One region of the Micromonospora sp. NPDC051141 genome, then DNA from elsewhere that is predicted to be linked to it. Evidence: riboswitches for the same ligand, from Rfam matches in the RefSeq annotation. Region 1 holds a riboswitch; the other holds the start of a gene.
What was found. A riboswitch is a leader RNA that binds a small molecule or an ion and turns the genes downstream of it on or off. The one in region 1 is predicted to bind cobalamin.
Positions count from the first base shown of each region.

Region 2: linked by a shared signal. The riboswitch ahead of ACIA6B_RS18430 (ribonucleoside-diphosphate reductase subunit alpha) and the one ahead of ACIA6B_RS24795 (peptidase) in region 1 are both predicted to bind cobalamin.

Region 1 is NZ_JBITFD010000014.1:98,143-103,565, reverse strand. Features, by position in the region: partial or broken gene ACIA6B_RS24815 (DUF4238 domain-containing protein) at 47-274, shown strand; gene ACIA6B_RS24810 (hypothetical protein) at 224-475, opposite strand; gene ACIA6B_RS24805 (hypothetical protein) at 548-802, opposite strand; partial or broken gene ACIA6B_RS24800 (5-methyltetrahydropteroyltriglutamate--homocysteine S-methyltransferase) at 999-1,499, shown strand; cobalamin riboswitch at 1,753-1,888, shown strand; gene ACIA6B_RS24795 (peptidase) at 1,987-3,042, shown strand; gene ACIA6B_RS24790 (hypothetical protein) at 3,077-3,562, shown strand; cobalamin riboswitch at 3,637-3,785, shown strand; gene ACIA6B_RS24785 (cell wall anchor protein) at 3,923-5,395, shown strand; gene ACIA6B_RS24780 (hypothetical protein) at 5,392-5,423, shown strand, end outside.
Region 2 is NZ_JBITFD010000009.1:83,140-88,562, reverse strand. Features, by position in the region: gene ACIA6B_RS18445 (hypothetical protein) at 1-396, shown strand, start outside; gene ACIA6B_RS18440 (cytochrome P450) at 348-1,076, shown strand; gene ACIA6B_RS18435 (PrsW family glutamic-type intramembrane protease) at 1,066-1,896, opposite strand; cobalamin riboswitch at 2,029-2,238, shown strand; gene ACIA6B_RS18430 (ribonucleoside-diphosphate reductase subunit alpha) at 2,360-4,741, shown strand; gene ACIA6B_RS18425 (ribonucleotide-diphosphate reductase subunit beta) at 4,747-5,423, shown strand, end outside.

The sequences.
Region 1 (5,423 bases):
AACCCTCGACGGTGAGCGAGACGGTCGACTCGAACGGATCCTCGGCGTGATCGAGGACGGGGCTACCGCCGTTATCGACCGCATCCTGGACCCCTTCCGGACACCGCAACCGCTCACGCCGCAGGAATCGCTGCACCTGAGCATCTTTATCGGCTTCCAGCTGCTGCGCACGCCCCGACACCGTCGTGAGGTCGAGTTGATGGGCGACTACCTCATCCGCTCGTCACGGCCGGACATCCGCGCGATCACCGAGGTACGGGTGATTCCGGATCCGAACCTGCACCTTGAATACTTTGCCAAGAACGCCCCCACAGTCGCCGATGCGTTCTTCGGCCGCCGGGAGCTCACCTCGGCGGCCGGTCGCGCTGATCGACAGACCTTCGGCGCGCAGGGCGTGCACGGCCGCGTGGCGTTCGCGGGTGTTCGCCGCCCGCAGCCCCGTCCTGAGAGGCTCGTCGGCGTGGTCGACCGGCACCTGATCATGCTGGGCATCGCGCTCATGTACGGCAGCGTCAGATTCGACGACGACTTCTGGCCGGCGACGGTGTCACGTCGGGTCTCCGAGCGCCCTGGTAAGGCGCTCGCACATGCAGTGCGTCGGGTCCGCCTCGGCGACGATCGCCTCGATCCGCGCCAGGCGGGCCCGTGTCTGACGCAACTCGTGCTCCAACCGGTTGGCCCGGGCGGCGGTCGCGCCGACCTGCCTGCGGGAGGCGTCCAGTCGCTCGAAGTCCTCCGGCCGCATGGCGGTCCACTCGCTGCCGTCCACCACGAACGTCACCCTGTCGATCTTCTGACCCACCGGTTCCCCTCCGCCGTCGCAGGCCTGTGCCCGATGTCGCGACGCTACTCGGTCGCGCATCGACGATGCGGCAGCGAACGCCGCTCCCGAGGGCCGGGCAGGTCTGCCCACAGCACCTGTCGGGCGCATACGATGGGCGACGGCCCTCGACTGGTCCACCTACGCCCAGTCGCTGACCGACCGTTCGGTCAAGGGCATGCTCACCGGTCCGGTGACGATCCTGGCCTGGTCGTTCGTCCGGACCGACCAACCACTGGGCGACACCGCGGACCAGGTCGCGCTGGCGCTGCGGGAAGAGTGCCGGGACCTGGAGGCAGCAGGCATCCGGATCATCCAGGTCGACGCGCCGGCGATCCTGGAGACTCTGCCGCTGCGGCGGGCCGACCAGATGGCCTACCTGGACTGGGCGGTCGGTGCGTTCCGGCTGGCCACCTGCGGGTTCGCCGACGGCACGCAGATCCACACCCACCTGTGCTATTCGGAGGTCGGTGAGGTCATCACCGCCATCGACGCCCTCGACGCCGACGTCGCCAGCATCGAGGTGTCCCGGTCGAAGATGGAGGTCCTCGACGATCTCGCCGCGATCGGCTACCAGCGCGGTGTCGGGCCCGGGGTGTGGGAGATCCATTCGCCCCGGGTGCCGTCCCGGGGCGAGGTCGTGGACGCGCTGCTGCGGGCGGCGGCGGTCCCCGCGCAGCGGCTGTGGGTCAACCCCGACTACGGGCTGAAGACCCGCGGCTACCCGGAGTCGAGGCGTCGCTGGAACACCTGGTCACTGCGGCGGTCGAGGTACGCGGCAGCTAACCGGCGCGCCGGGTGGAGTGGCGGCCCGCTCCACCCGGCCCGCGGCACCGGCCGATCCCCACGCGCGGCGAGCAGACGGCGGTTACTGTCCGCTGACGGCCGACGACGGATTGACATGGGTGGTCGCGGCCAGCCAGACTGTCGCCACAACTTAACCAAACGCGCGTCCGTGCGGGGGAAGTCCGGTCGAAGTCCGGCGCTGGCCCGCAACGGTAGGCCGTCCGAGGTGGCAAGTCACCCGGCGGTGAGCCCGAATACCCGGCGTACGCGCGCATCCGCTCCCCCACCCGTCGTGGCCCACGGGTCGGAGTCCCGGTCGACTCCGCGTACCGCCGGTCGGCCGGGTTTCTGACGACCGCCGGGCCGGAAAGGCGCTTCCGATGGTCGTCCGCCTGAGCCGGCATCCCCTGCTCGCCCTGTTCTGCGGCGTACTCGCCGCCCTCACCCTCGCCGCCCCCGCATCCGCCGTGACCGGACGGGTAGCCGCCGTCCCCGGCCCGAACCGGCCGGAGGCCGCCGCCGGGTGGCTGGCCCGGCAACTCGTCGACGGAGAACGCTTCGAGGTGGTCTTCGACGGCGTCGCGTACCCGGACCAGGGGCTGACCCTGGACGCGGTGTTCGCCTTCGCCGCCGCCGGTGTCGCCGACGACTCCGCCGCGCGGGCCCTGGCCTGGGTCACCCGACCCGACGTCCGGGACGGTTACCTCGGCGACGGCGCCGCCGAGGCGTACGCCGGGGCGACCGCCAAGCTGGCCCTCGCCGTCGAGGTCCGCAGCGGGAACCCGACCGACGTCGGCGGGGTCGACCTGATCGCCCGGTTGCGGTCGCTCCAGGCGCCCACCGGGCGATTCTCCGACCGGTCGGCCTACGGCGACTACAGCAACGCCTTCAGCCAGTCCTTCGCCCTACTCGCCCTGGATCGCACCTCGCAGGGTGCGCCACCGGTAGCGGCTGCATGGCTGGCCGGCACCCGGTGTCCCGACGGGGGCTACCCGGTGCTGCCCGCCCAACCGACGTGCCACTCCGATGTGGACGCTACCGCCCTGGTTGTGCAGGCGCTGCGGGCCACCGGCCGCCGAGCCGACGCCGCCGCCGGGTTGCGCTGGCTGGTCTCGGTGCAGCGACCCGACGGTGGCTTCGCCAATGCGGACGGCGTCCCGAACGCCAACAGCACCGGCCTCGCCGCGCAGGCACTGCGCGCCGCCGGCCGGCCGCTGGCCTGGGCCCGGGCGCACCGGTTCCTGGCCGGGCTGCAGGTCGGTTGCGCGTCGACGCCAGACCGGCGGGGCGCGGTCGACTTCGACGGCGGCGCGTTCGACCCGGACACCGCCGCCCGCGCCACCGCCCAGGCCGTCCTCGGCCTCACCGGCACCGGCTACGCCGACCTGTCGGCCGCCGGCGCCGCCCCCGGCGCACCCGTCCTCGCCTGCCCGTAAGCGCCCTGCCATCCGACCACCTTCAGGAGGATCCGTGTCCCTTCGTCCATCCACCATCCGGGCCCGGCTCGCCGGTCTGCTGACCGCCGCGCTGGCCGCCGTCGCCCTGACCGCCGTCGAGCCCGCGCCGCAGGCCGCGCAGGCCGCGGCCTGCACCGGCACCTCGGGGGTCACCGTCGTCGTCGACTACGCCGCCCTCGGCGGCGGCATCCAGGTCGGCTGTGCTCCCGGCGACCCGGCGACCGGGATCGCTGCTCTGCAGGGTGCCGGGTTCACGGTCACCGGCACCCAGCGCTGGGGGCTGGCGTTCGTCTGTCGGATCAACGGCAAGCCGACCGCCGCGACGGACCCGTGCGTCAACACCCCACCGGCCACCGCCTACTGGTCGTACTGGCATGCGCCGCACGGCGGCCCCTGGTCCTACAGCTCCTCCGGCGCGGCCAGCTACAACCCCGCCCCGGGCAGCGTTGAGGGCTGGTCGTTCGGCGCCGGCGCCGCACCGGGCATCACCGCCCCCTGATGAGCCGCGCCAGGGCGGTGACCGGCATCGCAGCGGGTCCCGGTCACCGCCCTGGCGCCGGACGGCGTCCGGGCGGTACGGTGACCGCACCCGGTGTACGCCGGGGACACAACTGCATACGTCCCGTGTGGGGGGAAGCCGGTAGAAGCCGGCGCTGACCCGCAACCGTGAGCGAGAGCCTTCTCGCGAGCCGGAACGCCTCGCCTGGGACGAGCGGCTTCCACTGTCGAGGTCTACAGGGTGAAGTCCGGGCCGCCGAGGTCCGATTCCACCCCGCTCACCGCAGTTCGCGGAGCGGGGTGTCGTTTGTCTCGGATGCTTTCCGGAGTTCTCACCGACCGCTCCGCGAAAGGCACCCTTATGCCCCTGTCCCCACCCTGGCGACTCGGCACCGGCCTTGCCGCCACCACGGCGGCGGCCCTGGCCACGCTCACCGTACCCATGACCGTGCTGGCCGCGCCCGCCACGGCTGACGCCGCCGCCGCGCGGGACGCCGCTACCTGGCTGGGCGGCAACTTCACCGACGGGATCCTGCCCGGACCGTTCGGCGGCCCGGACTGGGGCCTGACCATCGACGGGCTCGTCGCATTGTCCGCCACTGGCGTGGACACGCCCACCCGCCAGGCCGCCACGGCGCAGGTCGCGGCACACGTGCGCGCCTACAACAGCTACGACGAGTGGGGCATCGAGGGCTTCACCGACGGCGGCGCCACCGCGAAGCTGCTCTACGCTGCTTCCGCTGCCGGCGCCGACCCCACCGACTTCGGCGGGTACGACCTGCGCGCCGAAACCCTGTCGCTGATCTCCGCAGCGGACGCCGGTAACCAGCGGGGTCGGATCACCAGCCGGGTCACCGCCGACAGCGGACCGGACGCCAGCAACACCTTCGACCAGTCCTTCGCCGTGTTGGGCCTGGCCCGCAGCGGTGACGTCCCGCAGGACACCGTCGACTTCCTCATCCGGCAGCAGTGCGCGGCGGGCGGCTTCCGGCTCTACCCGGACACCGCGGACGGACCGTCACCGTCCTGCGACGAACAACCCGGCGCCACCCTCGACGTCGACTCCACCGCGATGGCCGTGCAGGCGCTGCTGAGCGCCGCTGACGACGGCGCCACCGGGGCGGCCGGGGCGGCGCGCAAGGGAGCCGACTGGCTGGTCGCCCAGCAGCACACCGACGGTTCCTTCGGCGGGTCGGGGCCGACGACCGGCGCGAACTCCAACAGCACCGGCCTGGCCGGGCAGGCCCTCGCCGCCGCCGGACGCGACACCGAGGCCGGCCGCGCCGTCGCCGCGCTGACCCCGCTGCAGCTGACCGGCGCGAACGGCGGCAAGGCCACCGCCGACGCGGGTGCCATCGCCTACAGCACCGAGGGTTTCACGACCGCCGTCGCGGCTGGGATCGCGGACACCGACCGGGACCAGTGGCGCCGGGCCACCGCCCAGGCGCTGCTCGGGCTCGCGCAGGTGCCGCTCGGCCGCATCGGCGTCGACCTGCCGCCGTCCTCGCCCGGACCCACCCCGTCCGGCACGGCCTCGCCCACCGCCTCCCCCACCGGATCACCGACCCCGACCACCAGCGCCACCGCCACCCCGACCGCCACCGTCGACCCGAGCCCCAGCGACACCGTGAGCCCTCCGGCGGCGACCCCGTCGGCCACCACACCGAGCACGCCGCCGGCGGCGACCGCCGCGCCGAGTGCGACACCTCCCGCGCCGGGGCTGGCCGGGCTGCCGACCACCGGCCCGGCGATCGCCGGCTACGTGCTGGTCGCGGTCCTGATGCTCGGTGGCGGCGTGCTGCTGCTGGTGCTCGGCCGCAGGCGGGCGACATGACGGCCCGGTACGCGCGGGCCGGCCTGGT
Region 2 (5,423 bases), on a different contig from region 1:
GAACCGGTTCCGGCGCTGCTGATCTGCCGGTACGCCGACGTGCGCGAGGTGCTGCGCCGACAGGACGTCTTCTCCCGGGCCGCCGCCGCGTACGCCGACGAGGTCGACGTGTCCGGCACCATGCTCGGCATGGACGGGGCCGAGCACGCCCGGGTGCGCGGCACCGTGAAGGACGCGTTCACCCGGCCGGCCGTCGACGGGCTGCGCGACACGGTCCGGGCCGCGGCGCAGGAGCGGCTCACCGCGATGGTGGGCCGGGGCGCTCCGGCGGACCTGGTCCGCGACTTCGCCGTCCCGTTCGCGCTGGACGTGATCTGTGACCTGCTCGGCCTGCCGCCGACGACCGGATGCGGTTCCGCCGGTGGGGCGACATGTTCCTCGGCGCCGGCGACCTGAGCCGCGTGGAGGCGGCCCGGTCCGCCGAGGAGATGGGCGGCTACCTGTGGGAGCAGCTCGAACAGCGACGCGGCCGACCCGGCGACGACCTGCTCGGCCGGATCGCGACCGCCGCCGCCGACCAGCCGGTGGACGTCCAGATCAAGCTGCCGATCTCACTCGTGGTGGGTGGCTGGGAGACCACGGCCAGCTCGATCGCCACGTTCGTCCACGTGCTCCAGACCGAGCCGTACGGGCCGGCCGGCACCGGCTGGGCGTACCTTGTCGCGCACCCCGAACGGCTGGACGGCGCGGTCGCCGAGCTGGAGCGGCTGCACTCCACCGCGAACGGCGACGAGATGCCGCGGCGGGTGATGGCGGACGTGACGCTGCCCAGCGGTGCCCGGCTGGCGGCGGGCGACATCGTGGTCCCCTCACACGACGCCGCCAACCGCGACCCGGCGGTGTTCCCGGACCCGGAGCGGATGGACTTCGACCGCCCGCCCACCCCGCACCTGTCCTTCGGGCACGGCGCGCACTACTGCATCGGGGCCCACCTGGGCGCGCTGGAGGTCCGCACCGCGCTCGCCCTGCTGCTGCGGGAGCTGCCCGGCCTGCGCCTCGCGGTGCCGCCGGACGAGGTGCCCTGGAAGCCGGGCCACGCCATCCTCGGCCCGGTCGAGCTGCCGGTCACCTGGTAGCCGGCCCGCCCGCGACGCCGCCGACCGGCTCGGGCGCACCCGGCCACACCGTGGTCACCGCGCCCGGCCGCTCGCGGTCGAGGTGCAGGCGCAGCAGCAGCCAGCCCAGCGACACGCCGCCGATGAACAGGTACGCGGCCGGCGTGCCGAACGTGTCCCAGCAGGTGTGCAACGTGACCGCCGCGGCGAAGGTCAGCAGGAACGCGGCGAGCCGGCGTCCGCCGGGCGCGGCGGCGAGGGCGAACAACGCGCCGGCCGTGAGCCCGGTCCAGGACAGGTGCGCGGCCGGCGCGGTGAGACCGCGGATCAGCAGTGTCTGCTCGACCGCGCCGAGGTTGCCCTGCGACCCGACGAGCGTGGTGAACGCGTAGCCCATCGTCTCCAGCGCGGCGAAACCGGCGCCGGAGGCCACGCCGATCACCAGCCCCTCCCCCGGCGACCGGTGCCGCCGCCACAGCAGCAGGACGCCGACCGGCACGACGAGCTTCGCGGACTCCTCGATCAGGCCGACGAGGACCATCGGCAGCACGCCGAGCCGGTGCAGCGTGTCGTACTCCAACCAGCCGGCCGCGACGACACCGATCACCCCGCCGAGGAACGCGGCGAGGCCGACGATCGCGCCCGGGACCCGCCAGCGGCCGGACCGGCCCTCGGCGAACGTGAGGAACGTGGCCGGCGCGATCGCGGCGCCGAGCACGATCAGCGCGGGTACGAAGTTGATGTTCCGGGTGCCGATCAGGGTCTCCAGCACCAACAGGAACAGTCCGACGCCGACCAGCAGGACCAGGAGCCACGCCCAGCGGCGTCCGAGATTCGCCATGCCGCCCACTATCGTCCCCGGCCCCGGGGAGCGCCAACCGCGGGCGGCGTTCGTCCGGCATCGTGGACGGTGAGACGCAACCGACACGCCTGACCCGACATCTGGTGTTGCCCGCCGGGCATCACCGCCATATATGGTGTCCCCGCAGCTGGTTCGGCCGCGCCTCACCGGCGCGGCCGAGGCAAGAGGGAACCCGGTGGAAGTCCGGGACTGCCCCGCAGCGGTGAGTGGGAACGACCGCCGTCATCAGCACTGGGCCACCGGCCTGGGAAGCGACGGCCAGTAGGCGACCTCGTGTCACGCCCGCGAGTCCGAAGACCTGCCAGCGCGCCGTGCGCTGCCGCGTGCGGCGGTCGACGGTCGCGCGGGACGACCGACGCCAGCAGCCGGGCCGGTCCTGCGTGCCGTGCCCGTTGGCGTTCTCCCGCCGGCCGAGACCATCGGTGACAGCGAGGGAGAGGTCATGACGGTCGTACGGGAGAGTCAGCGGTCCGGTGTTACCGGGCCGGAGCAGCGCCGACTGGCGATGCGGGTCCGCAAGCGGGACGGCGACACCGAGCCGGTCGACGTCAACCGGATCGTCCGGGCGGTCGAGCGCTGGGTCGCCGACCTGGACGAGGTCGATCCGCTGCGGGTCGCCACCCGGACCATCAGCGGGCTCTACGACGGGGCGAGCACCGCGGAGCTGGACCGGTTGTCGATCCAGACCGCGGCGGAGCTGATCGGCGAGGAGCCGCAATATTCCCGGTTGGCCGCCCGGTTGCTGGCCGCGTACGTGGACGAGGAGGTCCGCGGACAGCAGGTGACGCGCTTCAGCGAGTCGATCGGGTACGCCCACGGGCTGGGGCTGATCGGTGACGACACCGCCGCGTTCGTGGCCCGCCACGCCGGTGAGCTGGACGACGCCGTGGACCCGGCCGGTGACCTGCGGTTCGAGTACTTCGGACTGCGTACCGTGGCGGACCGTTACCTGCTGCGGCACCCGGAGTCGCGGCTGGTGGTGGAGACGCCGCAGTACTGGCTGCTGCGGGTGGCCTGCGGGCTGTCGCACACCCCGGCCGAGGCGGTCGGTCTGTACCGGCTGATGTCCAGCCTGGCCTACCTGCCCAGCTCCCCCACGCTGTTCAACTCGGGCACCCGGCACACCCAGATGTCGTCGTGCTTCCTGGTGGACTCGCCCCGCGACGAGCTGGACTCCATCTACGAGCGCTACCACCAGGTGGCGAAGCTGTCGAAGTTCTCCGGCGGCATCGGCATCTCCTGGTCGAGGGTGCGTGGCCGGGGCGCGCTGATCCGGGGCACGAACGGGCGGTCGAACGGCATCGTGCCGTTCCTCAAGACGCTCGACGCCGGGGTGGCGGCGGTGAACCAGGGCGGCCGGCGCAAGGGCGCGGCCTGCGTCTACCTGGAGCCGTGGCACCCGGACGTGGAGGAGTTCCTGGAGCTGCGGGACAACACCGGCGAGGAGTCCCGGCGGACCCACAACCTCAACCTCGCCAACTGGATACCGGACGAGTTCATGCGCCGGGTCGAGGCGGACGAGGACTGGTCGCTGATCGACCCGTCCGACGCGCCGGAACTGCCCGACCTGTACGGCGAGGCGTTCGACGCCGCGTACCGGGCGGCCGAGAAGAAGGCGGTCCGCACGGTCCGGGCCCGCGACCTGTACGGGCGGATGATGCGCACGCTCGCGCAGACCGGCAACGGGTGGATGACGTTCAAGGACGCCGCGAACCGGCTGTCCAACCAGACCGGCGAGCCGGGCAACGTGATCCACCTGTCCAACCTGTGCACCGAGATCCTGGAGGTCAACGACGACGCCGAGACCGCGGTGTGCAACCTCGGTTCGGTGCACCTCGGCGCACACGTCACCGCCGACGGGGTGGACTGGGAGAAGCTGCGGGCCACGGTGCGCACCGCGGTGGTGTTCCTGGACCGGGTGATCGACATCAACTACTACCCGGCCGCGCAGGCGGCGGCGTCGAACCCGCGCTGGCGGCCGGTCGGGCTGGGACTGATGGGCCTCCAGGACGCGTTGTTCACGCTGCGCCTGCCGTTCGACTCACCAGCGGCGCGGGAGCTGTCCACCCGGGCGCAGGAGGAGATCCTGCTGACCGCGTTGGAGACCTCCGCCGGGCTGGCCGAGCGGTTCGGACCGCATCCCGCGTACCGGCAGACCCGGGCCGCGAAGGGCGACCTGCACCCGGACCTGTGGGGCGCGACGCCGACCCAGGTCGACAGGTGGGCGGCGCTGCGGGCGCGGATCGCCGCGTCCGGGCTGCGCAACTCGCTGCTGGTGGCCATCGCGCCGACGGCCACCATCGCCTCGATCGCCGGCTGCTACGAGTGCGTCGAGCCGCAGGTGTCGAACCTGTTCAAGCGGGAGACCATGTCCGGTGAGTTCCTCCAGGTCAACACGTACCTGGTGCGGGAGCTGAAGGCCCGTGGGCTGTGGACGCCGCAGGTCCGCGACCGGATCAAGCGGGCCGAGGGCTCGGTGCAGGGCCTCACCGAGCTGCCCGCCGAGGTGCGGGCGCTGTTCCGGACCGCGTGGGAGCTGCCGCAGCGGGCGCTGATCGACCTGGCCGCCGCGCGGGCGCCCTACGTCGACCAGTCGCAGTCGCTGAACCTGTTCCTGAGCGCGCCGACCATCGGCAAGCTCTCCTCGATGTACCGGTACGCCTGGCGGGCCGGCCTGAAGACCACCTACTACCTGCGGTCGCGTCCGGCGACCCGGATCCAGCAGGCCACCGTGGCCCCGGTGCTCGCCCCGGTGCCCGCCCGCGACGACGAGGCGCTCGCCTGCTCCCTGGAGAACCCCGAGAGCTGCGAGGCCTGCCAGTGACCACGATGCCCGAGACCCGCCCGATGCTGCTCGACCCGGGCATGGACCTGACCCTGCGGCCGATGCGCTACCCGCACTTCTTCGACCGGTTCCGCGACGCCATCCGCAACACCTGGACCGTCGAGGAGGTGGACCTGCACGCCGACCTGGCCGACCTGGAGCGGCTCTCGCCGGCCGAGCGGCACCTGGTGTCCCGGCTGGTCGCGTTCTTCGCCACCGGCGACACCATCGTCGCCAACAACCTGGTGCTCAACCTCTACCAGCACGTCAACTCACCGGAGGGGCGGCTCTACCTGTCCCGCCAGTTGTTCGAGGAGGCGGTGCACGTCCAGTTCTACCTGAACCTGCTGGACACGTACGTGCCGGACGAACGGGAGCGGTTCGCCGCGTTCGCGGCGGTGGAGAACATCCCGTCGATCGCCCGCAAGGCGGAGTTCTGCTTCCGCTGGATCGACTCGATCCACGAGCTGCGGGAGCTGCGCACCCGCTCCGACCGGCGGGCGTTCCTGCTCAACCTCGTCTGCTTCGCCGCGTGCATCGAGGGGCTGTTCTTCTACGGCGCGTTCGCCTACGTCTACTTCCTGCGGTCCCGAGGGCTGCTCAACGGGTTGGCCTCCGGCACCAACTGGGTGTTCCGGGACGAGTCGATGCACATGGCGTTCGCGTTCGACGTGGTGGAGAC